One region of the Pseudocitrobacter sp. 73 genome, then DNA from elsewhere that is predicted to be linked to it. Evidence: predicted binding sites of a transcription regulator. Region 1 holds the regulator's gene; each other region holds the start of a gene.
The links. The regulator sigma-54, encoded in region 1, starts transcription at its own class of promoters, with help from an activator protein. The targets are predictions, from matches to a motif close to GTTGGCACANNTTTCGCTNT.
Positions count from the first base shown of each region.

Region 1 (5,664 bases):
ATCGTCGTTGTTGTAGACGATTTTAATGCAGCGTTGGGCATCATCCGGATGCGCATAACATTTACGATGTCTTCCGGTGCCCAGGGGGGTGTTTCCCGATAAATGTAACATGACGCGCTCCTGGAATTATTTGCTGACAATTAACCAGTATCGACACGAAACTTAAATGAAACATAAACAAAGCAAATTAAGGTTTTCTTAAGGTTAATCTTAGACAGGAAAGAGCACAAATTGTACAGGGATAACAAAAAAAACGCCGAATGGCGTTTTTACGGTAGAGGCGCTTTTCGTAGGCCGGATAAGGCGAGGCCGCCATCCGGCATGGGGAAGGGAGACTACTTAATCTTCATCAAACCCAGATTCAAACAGTGCGATAACCGCGGCCAGGGCTTCGACTTCCTGCGGGCCGGAGGCTTCCACTTCAATCTGGCGTCCTTTGGCGGAATCCAGCATCAGCAGCGCAATCACGCTGTTGGCTTCCGCTTCGGTGCCTTCGTCGTTGCGCAGCAGCACTTCCGCATCAAAACCCTGCATCAGTTCAAACAGCTTCATCGCAGGCCGGGCGTGCATGCCCAGCCGGTTGGTGATTTCAACGGTTTGCTTTACGGTCATGATTTACGTTTTTCCAGCGTCCGGTGACGAGACTGCACGTTCTTGCCGCGAGAGCGGAAGTAGTCAGCCAGTTGTTCGGCGACATACACCGAACGGTGTTTACCGCCGGTACAGCCAATCGCCACGGTCAGATAGCTACGGTTATTGGTTTCCAGCATAGGTAACCATAGCTCAAGATAGCTGCGGGTCTGGTAGATAAAGTTATGGACTTCCGTATGCCTGTCGAGGAAGGCGGCAACCGGTTTATCGAGGCCGGTCATCGGACGCAGTTTCGGATCCCAGTGCGGGTTGGGCAGGAAGCGTACGTCGAAGACGTAATCCGCATCAATAGGAATACCGTGCTTGAAGCCAAAGGATTCAAACACCATCGTCAGTTCACGCTCGCGTTTGCCCAGCAGGCGGGTACGCAGCATTTCTGCCAGCTCGTGGACCGACATCTCGGAGGTGTCGACGATAAGGTCTGCGCGCGAGCGCAGCGGCTCGAGCAGGTCGCTCTCTTTGTCGATGGCGCTCTCGAGCGACAAGTTTTTACTGGAGAGCGGATGCAGACGGCGCGTGTCGCTGTAACGACGGATCAGCGTATTGCGATCGGCATCGAGGAACAGCAACTGTGGAGAAAATGCGTCCGGCAGATTTTCCATCGCTTTTTCGAAGATTTCCGGAGATTCCGGCATATTACGCACGTCGATACTGACGGCGGCGGAGATCTCCCGGTCGGCCAGCGTTTTCGCAAGCTCTGGCAGCAGGACTACCGGCAGGTTGTCTACACAGTAGAAACCCATATCTTCCAGCGCCCGTAAAGCCACGGATTTACCCGAGCCTGAGCGGCCGCTGACGATCATCAGTACCATGTACCGTTTCTCCTCAGTACGAACTCATTTCCCTTACGCTTCATCACTGTTTTCCGTTTCTGTGATGATTTGATAAAGCTCTTCGTCACTCTGCGCTGAGCGCAGGCGGCGGCAGATGGTTTTATCCGCCAGACGTTTCGCCACCAGTGAAAGCGTATGTAAGTGCGTTTTGGTTTGGTCCGCAGGCACCAGCAGAGCAAACAGCAGGTCGACAGGCTGATTGTCGATGGCGTCGAACGCGATCGGCGTTTCAAGCTGCACAAAAACGCCCACGGCGCGCAGCGTATCTTCTTCCAGCTTACCGTGTGGAATGGCGATGCCATTGCCAATGCCGGTACTGCCCATTTTCTCACGGGTGAGAATCGCTTCGAACACCACCTGCGGAGGCAGACTTAACTGCTTTGCCGCCAGTTCACTGATGATTTCCAGCGCACGTTTTTTACTCTGGCAGTGAACCGCACTGCGGGTACATTCCTGGTTAAGCACATTGCTCAGTTGTAGAGCCGAATCGTTATTTATCATAATTTCACCTAAGCATCGCCCGACACTTTACCGGCATCGGGCGACCGCCCGGACAATTAGTGTTGTTTCAGTTTATCTTTATGTTTATTAAGCTGCCGCGCCAGTTTGTCGATCAACAGATCAATAGCGGCATACATATCCTGCCCTTCCGCGCTGGCATGAAGTTCGCCCCCGTTAACATGCAGGGTCGCATCCGAGATGTGCGTCAATTTCTCCACTTTTAACACAATATAGACCTGATTGATCCTCTCAAAATACTGTTCCAGCTTCACGAATTTCGTGTTGATGAAATCGCGCAGGGCTTCAGTGATTTCGACGTTGTGTCCAGTGATGTTGAGCTGCATAGTGTCTTCCTTATCAGTTGAGTCAGACCAGTTGTTTACGCTGGTTAGACGGCGGAATGGATAAAGACTCTCGGTACTTTGCAACGGTTCGGCGGGCCACCATGATACCTTGATCGGAGAGCATAGAGGTCAGCTTACTGTCGCTTAGTGGTTTCGCGGGATTTTCCGCGGCAATCAATTTCTTCACCAGCGCGCGAATCGCCGTGGATGAGGCTTCGCCGCCACCCTCGGTATTCACATGGCTTGAGAAGAAATACTTAAGCTCAAAAATGCCGCGCGGGCTATGCAAATACTTCTGCGTAGTCACGCGTGAAATGGTGGACTCATGCATCTCGACGGTCTGGGCGATATCCGCCAGCACCATCGGTTTCATATACTCTTCGCCGGACTCAAAAAACGCCTGCTGCTGCTCAACGATGCAGCGGCTGACGCGCAGCAACGTGTCGTTGCGGCTCTCAAGACTTTTAATCAGCCACTTCGCATCTTGCAGATTGCTGCGAATAAACTGGCTGTCGGCGTCGTTACGGACGTTGTTACACATGCCCGCGTAGTGCTGATTAATTTGCAGACGTGGAATGCTGTCGGCGTTAAGTTCTACCACCCAGCGGCCACTGACTTTGCGCACCAGCACATCAGGAATGACATACTCCGGCTCACCGGTCTGGATCGATTGACCCGGACGTGGATCCAGTGACTGAATCAGATCCACCGCTTCTTTCAACACGTCTTCTTTCAGACGCGTGACACGCATTAACGATCGGAAATCGTGGTTGGCAAGCAGATCGAGATGGTCGCTGATGATCAGACGGGCTTCGGCGAGGCGAGGGGTTTCTTTGGCAAACTGAGAGAGCTGAATAAGCAGGCAATCGCGGAGATCGCGGGCGGCAACGCCCACCGGGTCGAACCGCTGGATCCGTTTAAGCACGGCTTCGACTTCATCCAGACCGATTTCGTCATCACCCATGCTCTCGCGGATATCTTCCAGCGGGACGGTCAGATAACCGGTATCGTCAACGGCGTCAACGATGGAGGTGGCTATCGCCCGGTCGGTATCGGTAAACGGCGTGAGTTCCACCTGCCACATCAGGTAATCCTGAAGGGACTGGGTAGTTTCGCCCTGATAGACCGGCAGTTCGTCGTCCTGGTAATCTGCGCCAGTGCCTGAGGGCGTTCCGGCGGTGTAGATTTCATCCCAGCTGGCGTCGAGCGGCAGCTCTTCCGGCATATCTTTCTGTTCGAGCGCGTCGGCGCTGTCTAACGTTTCGTTATCCGGCGTCTCTTTGGCATCGATTTCTTCATGAATATCGGTTTGCTCAAGCAGGGGATTGCTCTCCAGCGCTTGCTGAAGTTCCTGCTGCAGTTCCAGCGTCGACAGCTGTAACAAGCGAATTGCCTGTTGCAGCTGTGGCGTCATGGCGAGCTGTTGGCTGAGCCTTAATTGCAAACCTTGCTTCATGTTCAGTGCGATAATCTCCGGCTAACCTCTCTCATACTTCTACCCTATCAGAGTCTGAAGTCTTCCCCAAGATACACACGTTTAACATGTTCGTCTTGTAAGATCTCTGTCGGGGTGCCGTGGGCGATAAGCTGCCCCTGGCTGACGATATACGCACGCTCACACACCGCCAGCGTTTCGCGGACGTTGTGGTCGGTGATTAACACGCCGAGACCGCTGTCGCGCAGGTGCTCAATGATGTGTTTGATATCGATAACAGAGATTGGGTCAACGCCCGCAAATGGTTCATCCAGCAGGATAAATTTCGGATTTGCGGCCAGCGCGCGGGCGATCTCTACGCGGCGACGTTCGCCACCAGAGAGCGATTGACCCATGTTGTCGCGGAGGTGTTCGATGTGGAACTCTTCCATCAGCTCGTTACAGCGGTCTTCGCGCTGTTCACTGGTGAGATCGTCACGAATTTGCAGCACCGCCATCAGGTTGTCATACACGCTCAGACGACGGAAAATGGACGCTTCCTGCGGCAGATAGCCAATCCCGCGGCGCGCACGGGCGTGCAGCGGCAGCAGGCTGATATCTTCATCATCAATGATGATATTACCCGCGTCGCGCGGCACGATACCGACCACCATGTAGAAGGTGGTGGTTTTACCCGCGCCGTTCGGCCCAAGCAGACCCACAATCTCACCGGAATTGACGGTCAGACTGACATCCTCTACCACACGGCGGCCTTTGTAGGCTTTAGCCAGGTTCTTTGCAGTTAATGTCGCCATAACGAATTAGTTACTCTTCTTCTGTGCCGGTGCCTGGTTTTTGTTCTTGTCCTGCAACTGGGACGGAACCAGAACGGTCGTTACGCGTTTACCTTTTTCGCTAAACGCCTGCATTTTCTGTTCTTTAACCAGGTAAGTGATTTTGTCGCCCTTGATGTTGCTGTCGACCTGTTCCAGATATGCGTTGCCGGTCAGCACCACGAAATCACTTTGCAGTTCATAATGCATTTTGGCGGCGTGGCCTTTCACCGGCTTGCCGTTGTCCTGCATCTGGTAGAAGGTCGCCGGGTTACCGTAGCCGTCGATCACCTCTTTGCCTTTTTCGCCGCCAGGACGGGTCACCACCACCTTGTCGGCGTTAATTTTGATACTGCCCTGGGTCACAATAACGTTGCCGGTAAAGGTGACGATATTGCCCTGCATATCCAGCGACTGCTGATCGGATTCAATATGAATCGGCTGGTCAGTATCACCAGTCAGTGCCAGTGCCGGCAGGCTGGCTGCCAGCAGAGAACCGGCGAGCGCCAGCTTAAGGCTGAGTTTGTTTGTTCTGAATTTCATAGGAGGTTCTAACCTTTTCAATCAGCTCGGCGTTCTTGCTGCGTAAATTGCCGCGCATTTTCAGGCCGCTGGAATTAAATGTCGTTCCGTATAACGTCACCAAATCATCAGAGGTAACATCCTGGGTGACCAGGTTGATCTGGGCGTTATCCGTCGTAATTTTGCGCAATTGCGCGTCAGGGGTCAGGGCGTTAACTTCAACGTGACCATAAAGGTACAGCATGCGATCGTTTGTCAGCTTCGCTTTATCGGCTTTGATTGACCAGGTTGGCACTTTATCAGTGTCAAAGGTGGTCAGTCTCGGCTGGGTAAACCACGAGACAGCTTCGTCGGAAAAATACTCGACGTGTTCTGCGATTAACCGATAATTCAACGCGCCTTCAGGGCTGTAGACCACCGTATCGGTATGTTCGCTTTTATAAGTTGGGTCGTTGCTGTTAACCACCGCCTGACCGTCATCATCATTGCTGGCCAGATTCACGCCAATGAGGACGAGCGCCGCAAGCGAAAGCAGGATAATAACCCAACGTCTGGTTTTACTCATA
Region 1 covers NZ_VTZO01000015.1:198,694-204,357, reverse strand. Annotated here, with positions in the region: gene yrbL (PhoP regulatory network protein YrbL) at 1-111, opposite strand, end outside; gene npr (PTS phosphocarrier protein NPr) at 340-612, opposite strand; gene rapZ (RNase adapter RapZ) at 609-1,463, opposite strand; gene ptsN (PTS IIA-like nitrogen regulatory protein PtsN) at 1,497-1,985, opposite strand; gene hpf (ribosome hibernation promoting factor) at 2,042-2,329, opposite strand; gene rpoN (RNA polymerase factor sigma-54) at 2,352-3,785, opposite strand; gene lptB (LPS export ABC transporter ATP-binding protein) at 3,833-4,558, opposite strand; gene lptA (lipopolysaccharide ABC transporter substrate-binding protein LptA) at 4,565-5,119, opposite strand; gene lptC (LPS export ABC transporter periplasmic protein LptC) at 5,088-5,663, opposite strand; gene kdsC (3-deoxy-manno-octulosonate-8-phosphatase KdsC) at 5,660-5,664, opposite strand, start outside.

Region 2 (5,664 bases), on a different contig from region 1:
AACAGCGTGCCGTTATCGGCCATTTCAAACTTACCGCTACGGTTGCTGATAGCCCCGGTAAACGCGCCCTTTACATGACCAAAGAGTTCACTTTCCGCCACGCTTTCCGGGAGTGCCGCGCAGTTGAGATAGACTAGCGGGTTAGCCGCACGCGGAGAACCTTCATGAATGGATTTCGCCACCAGTTCTTTCCCGGTACCTGTTTCACCGCTAATCAGTACATTAAGATCGGACGCCGCAACAATCTCTATCTCTTTTTTAAGCTGCATCATGTTCGGAGACAGGCCAATCATGTCGGTGCTGGCGACAGGTTCAAACGCTGCAGGCGCCCCCGGCAACATATTCTGGCTTTCCAGTTGTTCAATCAGAAGCGCATTACTCAGCGCCCCGGCAGCCAGCGCGGATATCAGGCGCAGTTCCTCATCGCTGAAGACATCAAACTGCTCCGGCTCCATCGCATCCAGCGTCAACGCGCCAATCAGATTCTGGCCGGCAAACAGCGGCAAGCCGACGCAGGCGTGCACTTTCAGGCTCTCCTGGCCGGGAATTAAACCATCGTAAGGATCGGGCAAATCACTGTCTGCCGGGAAGCGGACGACATCCCCGGCGCGGGCAATGGCCTCAAGACGCGGGTGCCCTTCCAGCGTAAAGCGACGACCCAGCACATCCTGCGCCAGCCCATCGATGGCCAGCGGAACAAACTGTCGTGCGTCATAGCGCAGTAATGCCGACGCGTCGCACTCCAGCACCTGACGCAGCGTGGTGATTAAACGCTGAAAGCGATCCTGATGCCCAACCCCACTTTGTAGCTCGATGGCGATATTCGCCAGTACATCGACCGAGAAACTCATGATGACCTCATTGTCTTTTTGACAATGCATATTGTCATATCGACCATAACAATAACAGTCATTTTGACAATAGAAATGCACGCAATAACATTAAATACATATAAAACAACAAGTTAAAAAGTTGGCACGCGACCTGCAATAAGCAAAACATCTTTTTTAAAAACACTGCATTTGATTGAGGTTGCTATGTCTATTCTGGTTAAAAATAACATTCATTGGGTTGGCCAACGTGACTGGGAAGTGCGTGATTTTCACGGTACCGAATATAAAACGCTGCGTGGCAGCAGCTACAACAGCTATCTGATCCGTGAAGGTAAAAATGTCCTGATCGACACCGTTGACCACAAATTCAGCCGCGAATTCGTGCAGAATCTGCGCAGCGAAATCGACCTGAACGACATCGACTACATCATTATTAACCACGCGGAAGAAGACCACGCCGGTGCGCTGACCGAGCTGATGTCTTACATCCCGAACACGCCCATTTACTGCACTACCAACGCCATTGATTCCATCAACGGCCACCACCACCATCCGGAATGGAATTTCCATACGGTGAAAACCGGCGACAGTCTGGATATTGGTAACGGCAAACAACTGATCTTCGTTGAAACCCCGATGCTGCACTGGCCGGACAGCATGATGACTTACATGACTGGCGACGCGGTACTGTTCAGTAACGACGCCTTTGGTCAGCACTACTGTGACGAACGTCTGTTCAACGACGAAGTGGATCAGACCGAACTGTTCGAACAGTGTCAGCGCTACTATGCCAATATCCTGACGCCGTTCAGCCGTCTGGTGACGCCAAAAATTACCGAAATCCTCGGCTTCAATCTGCCGGTCGATATGATTGCCACCTCACACGGTGTGGTATGGCGTGACAACCCGACGCAAATCGTTGAGCTGTATCTGAAATGGGCGGCCGATTATCAGGAAGATCGCATCACTATTTTCTACGACACCATGTCGAACAACACCCGCATGATGGCGGATGCGATTGCTCAGGGTATCAACGAAGTTGACCCACGCGTAGCGGTGAAAATCTTCAACGTCGCCCGCAGCGATAAAAACGAAATCCTGACCAATGTTTTCCGTTCTAAAGGCGTGCTGGTTGGGACATCAACCATGAACAACGTAATGATGCCGAAAATTGCTGGCCTGGTCGAAGAGATGACAGGCCTGCGTTTCCGTAACAAACGTGCCAGCGCGTTCGGTTCACATGGCTGGAGCGGCGGTGCGGTTGACCGTCTCTCTACTCGTTTGCAGGATGCGGGCTTTGAAATGTCACTGAGCCTGAAAGCCAAATGGCGTCCTGACTTCGACGCGCTGGAAGTGTGCCGCGAACACGGTCGTGAAATCGCCCGCCAGTGGGCACTTGCGCCGCTGCCAGAGGTGAGTGCCAAAGTCACAACCGCGCAGGAAGAATGCGCCTGTGCCGCAGCCGCAGCCGCTGACCTCGGCCCAAGCATGCAGTGCAGCGTCTGCCAGTGGATTTACGATCCGGCAAAAGGCGAGCCGAACCAGGATGTTCAGCCGGGGACGCCGTGGAGCGACGTGCCGGATAACTTCCTGTGCCCGGAATGCTCACTGGGTAAAGACGTCTTCGACGTACTGGCCACGGAGGCAAAATGAATAATGGCATCGTGATCATCGGGTCGGGCTTTGCGGCCCGCCAACTGGTGAAAAACATTCGCAAACAGGACGCTGCCGTGCCGCTGACTTTGATCGCCGCCGACAGCATTGATGAGTACAACAAGCCAGACCTCAGCCACGTCGTCAGCCGGGGGCAAACCGCCGCCGACCTGACGCTGCAAACGGCAGGTGAGTTTGCCGAGCAGTACAATCTGAATCTCTTCCCACAAACCTGGGTGAGCGACATCGACGCACAGGCCAAAGTGGTGAAAAGTCAGGACAGAGAGTGGCGCTACGACAAACTGGTGCTGGCGACAGGCGCATCGACCATCGTACCGCCGGTTCCCGGAAAAGAGCTGATGCTGACCCTCAACAGCCAGCAGGAGTTCGGGGCCGCGCAAAGCACCCTGCGTGATGCGCAGCGCGTACTGATTATCGGCGGCGGCCTGATTGGCAGCGAACTGGCGATGGACTTCAGCCGTGCAGGTAAAGCGGTGACGGTGGTGGATAACTCCGCCTGCATTCTGGCGTCACTGATGCCGCCGGAAGTGAGCAGCCGCCTGCAACATCGTCTGACCGACATGGGTGTGCATCTGCTGCTGAAAACCCAGTTGCAGTCGCTGGAGCAAACAACAACCGGGATTGTGGCGAAGTTTGACCGCCATCGTCAGGTTGAAGTGGATGCCGTTGTTGCGGCCACTGGCTTGCGCCCGGAAACCGCGCTGGCGCGTCATGCGGGTGTAGAGATCAATCGTGGCGTGAAGGTCAACAGCGCGATGCAGACCAGTAACCCGGATATCTACGCGCTGGGTGATTGCGCGGAGATCAACGGGGCCGTGCTGCCCTTCCTGCAACCGATTCTGTTAAGTGCGATGTGTCTGGCGAAGAATCTGCTCGGCCAGAATGGCGAGCTGAAGTTACCGCATATGCTGGTGAAGGTGAAAACGCCGGATCTGCCGCTACATCTGGCGGGGGAAACGCGCCGTCAGGATCTGGACTGGACTATCGCCACCAGCGCACAGGGCATGCTTGCTCAGGGCTATGACGACAACCAGCAACTTCGCGCGTTTGTGGTGAGTGAAGAGAGAATGAAGGAGGCGTTTAGCCTGTTGAAGTTATTGCCGAATTGATTTGCTATGCCATTGCTGAACTTAACCTTGCTCGCGAATTTTGCAGAGCCCTTCTTAACCTCAGATACATGGACGTATCGCGTCTGATTTTTGCCCCGGTCGCCGGGGCTTTTTTTTGGCTCCGTGCGCGCGTTGTTGTCGGGTGGCGGCTACGCCTTACCCGACCTACCTATTTACACCATCAGACAAGCCCAAACCATCCGGCATCACGCGCACCGGGCCGCTGCCACCACCGCCTGCCCGAACGCAATTGCCCCATCGCCTGCGGGCAAACTGTGCGGGAAAAGCAGCGTAAAATCAGCCAGATGGTGCTGTAACCGCGCACGCAGCAGCGCGTTATGCAGCACGCCGCCACCAAATGCCAGCGTTGAGATGCCCCGCGCCTGTGCTTCGCGACGCATCATACCGCCCAGCCCCTGCGCCAGCGCATCGTGAAACACCCACGCTTTCTCCGCCGGGCTGGCCTGCCAGCTCAACCACTGCGGCCAGAATTCTGCAAGGTCGAACCGTTCACTTTGCAGCGGATGTTCGACGCCGGTACACGTCGCCGCCAGCGCTTCCAGACGACAAGCCGCCTCACCTTCATAGCTCAACGTCAGCGGCGCACAGCCCAGCGCGCAGGCCACCGCATCAAACAATCGCCCGCAGGATGATGCGCGCGGCGCATTAATACCGCGCTCAATCGCCCGCGCCAGCAGAGGCCAGTTTTGTTCGCGCACGATGGCGGTTTCCGGATAACTTTCCCACTCCGGCACAAACGCCAGGCAGTGCGCCAGCAGGTTACGCCACGGCTGACGTGCCGCCAGGTCGCCCCCCGGCAACGCTACCGCAGGCAGGCCGCCAAGATGTTCACACTCGCGGTAATTCACCCGCAGACATTCACCGCCCCACAATGCACCCTCTTCCCCCATGCCAATGCCGTCCAGCGCCAGCGCAACCACATCACCGCCGCCCAGCGGCCAGTTGTGTTCCGCCAGGCACGCGGCAATATGCGCATGATGATGAAGCACCGTTTGATGGGGTAAATCGCGAGCCGCAGCCCACTGCGATGAGTGGTAGCCAGGATGCGCATCCGCCACCACCGCCTGCGGGGTAAAATCGTAGATAGCCTGCATCAAACGCAACGACTGCTGCCATTGCGCTTCGACACCCTCATCAGTCAGGTCGCCAAAATGCTGGCTTAACACCGCCTGCTCGCCGCGTACCAGGCAGAAGGTATTTTTGAGATCTGCCCCCAGGCAAAGCATCGGCGAAATATCGTGAAAACCCGGTGGCAGTGGAATGGCATCCGGTACATAGCCGCGCGACCGGCGCAGCATTTCGCCATTTTGCCGCACCACCGAGTCATCCATCCGCTGCACAATATCGCGATTATGCAGCAAAAATCCGTCGGCGATATCCGCGAGATCCGCCAGTGCCAGCGCATTGGTCAGGGCGGGCGGTTTACCGCTGAGGTTCCCGGATGTCATCACCAGTGGGCGATTCAACGCCTGCATCAGCAAATGCTGAACAGGATTAGCCGGGAGCATGATGCCCACTTCTGCCAGCCCCGGCGCGATGTCATCGCACAAGCTGCTGACGCAGGATTTATCCACCAGCACAATCGGTGCTGCCGGGGTGCGCAGTAATCGGCTGGCGTCATCGGGGAGATTCATCGTATTGGGGAGCATCACCGCCAGCGGTTTCGCCGGGCGATGCTTACGGGCGCGCAGCGTCGCTACCGCGCGGGCATTGCCCGCATCGCAGGCCAGATGAAAACCACCCAGCCCTTTGATCGCCACAATGCCGCCCGACGTGAGAAGCGTAATCGCCGCCTGTAGCGCCGCCTCGCGGTGCAGCGGTTCGCTTTCGGCATACCACGACAGCCACGGGCCGCACTCGGCGCAAGCCACCGGCTGGGCATGAAAGCGACGATCGTAAGGATTGCGGTACTCCGCCTCGCAGGCAGAGCACAGCGGAAACGCCGCCATCACCGTCAGCGGACGGTCGTAAGGCATGGCGTTAATAATAGTGAAACGTGGGCCACAATGGGTACAGTTGATAAAGGG
Region 2 covers NZ_VTZO01000010.1:322,590-328,253, reverse strand. Annotated here, with positions in the region: gene norR (nitric oxide reductase transcriptional regulator NorR) at 1-851, opposite strand, end outside; gene norV (anaerobic nitric oxide reductase flavorubredoxin) at 1,038-2,486, shown strand; gene norW (NADH:flavorubredoxin reductase NorW) at 2,483-3,616, shown strand; gene hypF (carbamoyltransferase HypF) at 3,823-5,664, opposite strand, start outside.
Region 2: the regulator sigma-54 is predicted to act here: its motif matches at 972-991, upstream of norV (anaerobic nitric oxide reductase flavorubredoxin).

Region 3 (5,664 bases), on a different contig from region 1:
GCAAAACTGCGTTATACTGTGCTAATCCCTCGCCGCGGCGATGATAAAAATTATTGAGGAAATCTATGAGTCAGGCGCTATCTAACTTACTGGCATTGTTGAATCTGGAAAAAATCGAAGAAGGATTATTCCGCGGGCAGAGCGAAGATTTGGGGCTGCGTCAGGTATTTGGTGGCCAGGTTGTGGGTCAGGCTCTTTATGCCGCAAAAGAAACGGTTCCCGTTGAGCGCCTGATTCACTCCTTCCACAGCTACTTCCTGCGCCCCGGCGACAGCCTGAAGCCGATTGTCTATGACGTCGAAGTGCTGCGCGATGGTAACAGCTTCAGCGCTCGCCGCGTGTCGGCGATTCAGAACGGTAAACCGATTTTCTATATGACTGCGTCATTCCAGGCCCCCGAACCGGGCTACGAGCATCAGAAAACCATGCCCGAAGCGCCAGCGCCGGAGAGCCTGCCGTCAGAAACCGATATCGCCCGTTCGCTGGAGCATCTGCTGCCGCAGGTGCTGAAAGATAAATTCCTCTGCGAACGCCCGCTGGAAATTCGCCCGGTCGAGTTCCACAACCCGTTGAAGGGCCATGTCGCTGAGCCAAAACGTCAGGTGTGGTTACGCGCAAACGGGACGGTACCGGATGATTTACGTGTACACCAGAATTTGCTGGGCTACGCCTCCGATCTCAACTTCCTGCCGGTCGCACTTCAGCCGCACGGTGTCGGTTTCCTGGAAAAAGGGATGCAGGTCGCAACGATTGACCATTCCATGTGGTTCCACCGTCCGTTTAACCTGAACGACTGGTTGCTCTACAGCGTGGAAAGTACGTCAGCCTCCAGCGCGCGTGGCTTTGTGCGCGGCGAATTCTATTCGCAGGATGGTGTACTGGTGGCCTCGACGGTACAGGAAGGGGTGATGCGTAATCGCGGATAAGATGACGTCTGAAAGCAAAAGCCTCCACAAGCGGAGGCTTTTTTGTTAGAACTGATTAGGCGTTGTACGCGTTTTCGCCGTGACTGTTGACGTCCAGCCCTTCGCGCTCCTGCTCTTCCGGAACACGCAGGCCAACGGTCAGGTCTGCTACTTTGTAGCCAACGAAGGCCACAATGCCCGACCAGACAATGGTGATGGCGATGCTTTCCAGCTGTACCAGCACCTGATGGCCCATGGTGACGCCTTCCGCATAACCCACGCCGCCAAAGGAGGTAGAGGCAAAGATACCGGTCAGGATACAACCCACGATGCCACACACGCCGTGAACGCCGAAAACATCGCAAGGATCATCCACACGCAACCAGCGTTTCAGGATGGTGACGCCCCACAGCCCGGCCAGACCCGCAACGATACCGAGGATCAATGCGCCGCCAACACCGATAAAGCCACACGCGGGGGTAATACCGACCAGGCCCGCAATCGCCCCGGAACACGCGCCCAGCAGAGACGGTTTACCACGCAGTGCCCACTCACCGAAGACCCAGCCCAGAATCGCTGCCGCAGTTGCCACAACGGTGTTCACGAAAGCCAGACCGGCAATTTCGTTCGCCGCGCTCGCTGAACCGGCGTTGAAACCAAACCAGCCGAAGTAAAGGATGGCAGTACCAATAAACACCATCGGCAGATTATGCGGTTTAAACGCTTCTTTGCCAAAACCGACGCGTTTACCAATCAGGTAGGCCCCAACGAGACCCGCAACCGCCGCGTTAATATGAACCACCGTACCGCCCGCGAAGTCCAGCGCGCCGTGCGAGCCCAACAAACCGCCGCCCCACACCATATGCGCAATCGGAATATAGGAGAGCGTCAGCCAGATAACCACGAAAATCAGCACCGCTGAAAAACGAATACGTTCTGCCAGCGCGCCGACAATCAGGCCTACGGTGATGCAGGCGAACGAGCCCTGGAAGGCAACATGAATATACTGATAGAACGTGCCCATCGGCGCGGTCAATGCAATACCTTTCAGCATCACCCAGTCAAAATTACCGAAGAAGCTACCGCCGGTACCGAAGGCCAGCGTATAGCCGTAAACCACCCACAGCACGCAGACCAGCGCGAACGTCACCGCCACCTGCGTCAACATAGAAAGCACGTTTTTCCCACGAATCAGGCCGCCATAAAACAGGGCAATTCCCGGAATGGTCATAAACAGCACCAGCGCGGTACAAATCATCATAAAGGCGTTATCGGCTTTATCGATCGTCGCCGGAGCCGCCATCGCCAGGCCCGGCAACAGCGCCAGAGCCGCCAAACCGGTTTTCAATTTTGCTATTTTCATTTTCTCGATCCCTATCACTGTGCGCCAGGAATTACAGTGCCGCTTCGTCGGCTTCGCCGGTACGAATACGAATCACACGTTGCAGCTCGGCGACGAAAATTTTACCGTCGCCAATTTTTCCGGTGTATGCCGCCTTGCTCACCACATCCACGACTTCATCAAGCTGGTCGTCGGCAATCGCGACGTCAATCTTCACTTTAGGCAGGAAGTTCACGCTGTACTCCGCGCCGCGATACAGCTCGGCATGCCCCTTCTGACGACCGAAGCCCTTCACTTCCGTCACGGTCAGTCCCTGAATACCAATTGAAGACAGCGCTTCGCGGACGTCTTCGAGTTTGAATGGTTTGATTACCACGGTAACCAGCTTCATAGATCCCCTCCAGTCAGAATTCGGTAATGGCTGCTGCTACACGAAGTAGATAAAGCAAGGGGCGTGCCAGAAATGAAAACTGAGAGGGAATTGGCGATTAACGGCGTCAGGCTCGTGGCGGTGCACATGCATTAACTGGAAATGAAACAAAAACGCACCATGCGAGTGCATGATGCGTGGTTGAATTGCACGCGCTGGTGCGTCTGTTAGCAAATTGCTTAAAAAAAGTGCATCAGTCCGTTAATGATGGTCAGCTAAGCGCAAAGTTCCGTTCACTTTACGTTTTGCGCTACATGTAACATCAGCATCAGTGAACGGGCAAAGGGGGTCAACCGCGACCCCCTTCGCAATCCCCGCGGCCCCGCGGGGAAATCGGTGCTTCGCACTACGCTCTCCTCCGAACTCCAGCCTGCGGCACGGCGAAACTCGACGTCCTGTCTCGGTTCGCCTCAGTCCGCCATCCATGGCGGACTGACCTTGTCTTCCATTCTCCGGCTCGCCGATTTCCAGCGGGGACTCGTCGGTTTCAGATACATTGGTTTTTGCTGTTAACTTAAAGGCCGCACCGCCGTTGGTGGCGTCAAAATCGCCGAAGCGTTCCCTGAAGGCCGGGGCAGCCCACATGGATGTGGGCTGAGGGCGCGGCTTTACAGGGATGTTACCTCGCGCCCGACCCGAAAGCCGTAAGGGATAAGCTGAGGGAACCGCGAAGCGGCGATTTTTCCGCCAAAGCCCGGGGGGTGCAGGGGGCGGCGGCGATTGGCCGCCCCCTGCGTGCTCCCTGCGCCTGCACGATTTATATGGCATGGAGCCAGACAGGAGCGCAACGGGGAGATGCTCTGAAAAGTGAATCGGCCCTTAACTGACCAGCATCACATCAGGCGGTCAGCGTTTCATCCTGCGCACTGGCGGCAAGCTCTTCCCCGGCCAGTTGAAGCTGATACATCTGCCAGTATCGGCCTTTGGCTTCCAGCAGTTGCTGGTGCGAGCCCTGCTCCACCGCCTGCCCGCGATGCAGCACCATAATGGTGTCAGCATCAACGATGGTGGAGAGTCGATGCGCAATCACTACCAGGGTGGTGTGTTCACGTACGGCGGCCAGCGCCTGCTGAATAGCCTGTTCGGTGCCGGAGTCGATATTGGCGGTGGCTTCATCCAGAATCAACACCTGCGGGGTATCAACCAGCACGCGTGCCAGCGCCAGCAACTGTTTTTGCCCAACGGAGAGATTATTGCCCTGCTCGCCGAGCGGTGTATAAATATCATCGCTCAGCCCACGCGCCAGTTCCGCCAGTTGCACCGTTTCCAGCGCCTGCCATACCTGCGCTTCGCTGATATCACGGCCCAGCGTGACGTTCGCGAAGAAAGAGTCGGCCAGGACAACAGGGTCCTGCTGCACCATGGCGACGCCCTGGCGTAGGACCTGATGATTTAAACTGCCAAGCGGGCGACCACCCAGGCGGATTTCACCTGCATTCGGCGGGTAATAGCCCATCAGCAAACTGGCAAGCGTGCTTTTCCCGCTGCCCGTATGCCCTACCAGCGCCACAAAACTGCGCGAGGGAATTGAGAGCGAGATATCCTGCAACACCATACGATCATCGCGGTAAGCAAAGGAGACGTTATCAATCTCGATGTCGCCGTTTTCCAGCGGGCGCGCATCGTCGCCGTAGGTCTGACGCGGCCTGTCCATCAGTTCGAATACGCGCTCCCCGGCCACCACCGCCTGTTGCAGCATTGACTGCTGGGTGGTGAGTTCAATCAGCGGTTCATTGAGACGCCCCAGGTAGCTGATAAATGCGTACAGCACGCCCACTTCAATGGTGCCAACCGAGGTAAAACCAAACAGCATCAACAAACCGCACAGGATCAACGTAGAGAAAAGGCTGAGCAGCGGACGCAGCAGGAAGCCATCAAGACGCAGGGTTTGCATACGCGCCAGATAGTGCTGACGGCTATGCTCGCCGATGCGTTCGCCAAAACGCGCCTGCTGACGGAACTGCTGAATAACGCTCATGCCGTTGATCACTTCGTTAAAACCGTCATTAATATCCGCCAGATATGTCCGCACACGGCGCACGATAGGCGTGCTGTAGCGTTGGTAAATCACCATGACGGTCAGCACCGCCGGGAAAATGCAAACCGCCACCAGCGCCATGCGCCAGTCGAGGCTGAACATCGCCACCAGCATCGCGCCAATCAGCGCAGCACTGCGCAGCACCGTCGCCACGACGGTGACGTAGAGATCGCGGATCACTTCCGTGTCGTTCGTTACGCGGGAAATCAGTTGCCCGACGGGTTGTGTGTCAAATTCGCTCAGTGGCTGGCGCAGCGCGGCATCCATCACGTCACTTCGCAACTGTTGTACCACGCCAACCGCCGCGCGATTGAACAGCAGCGATTGGTTATAGTGCAAGGTCGCCGCCAGCAGTTGCAGGCCGATATACGCCGCCGCCAGCCCCGCAACGGTGCCCAGTGGCAGCGTGTGTTTCGCCACCATGTTATCAATGAAGTAACTTATCAGAACCGGCCCGGAGACTTCCGCCGCGGCCGCCACCCATAACATCACCACAGCAATAGAGAGCGGTTTGCGCCACGGTGAGCCGTAGGCCAGCAATCTTTTTAATGTCGGCCACAGTTGACCAAAATTACGCATCGGTCACCTCCGACGGTTCTTCATCCAGCGCCGCCTCCAGTTGCTGATAGCGATACATATCGCGATACCAGCCCGGCTGCATCACCAACTGTTCATGCTGCCCGCGCTGGCAGAGATGCCCGTGCTGCATCACAATGATTTCACTGGCTTCCGTCAACGCCGACAGGCGATGCGCGCTGATAATCACCGTGCGGCCTTCGCCCCACTGGCGCAGGTTGTGTAAAATATGGTGCTCGGTACGACCATCCACCGCCGAGAGCGCATCGTCGAGGATCAGGATTTCCGCATTGAGCAAGAGCGCACGGGCAATGGAGATGCGCTGCTTCTGCCCACCAGAGAGCATTACCCCACGCTCGCCCACTTCCGTATC
Region 3 covers NZ_VTZO01000005.1:51,308-56,971, forward strand. Annotated here, with positions in the region: gene tesB (acyl-CoA thioesterase II) at 66-926, shown strand; gene amtB (ammonium transporter AmtB) at 982-2,268, opposite strand; gene glnK (P-II family nitrogen regulator) at 2,300-2,638, opposite strand; gene F0Q32_RS04340 (SmdB family multidrug efflux ABC transporter permease/ATP-binding protein) at 3,516-5,294, opposite strand; gene F0Q32_RS04345 (SmdA family multidrug ABC transporter permease/ATP-binding protein) at 5,287-5,664, opposite strand, start outside.
Region 3: the regulator sigma-54 is predicted to act here: its motif matches at 2,690-2,709, upstream of glnK (P-II family nitrogen regulator).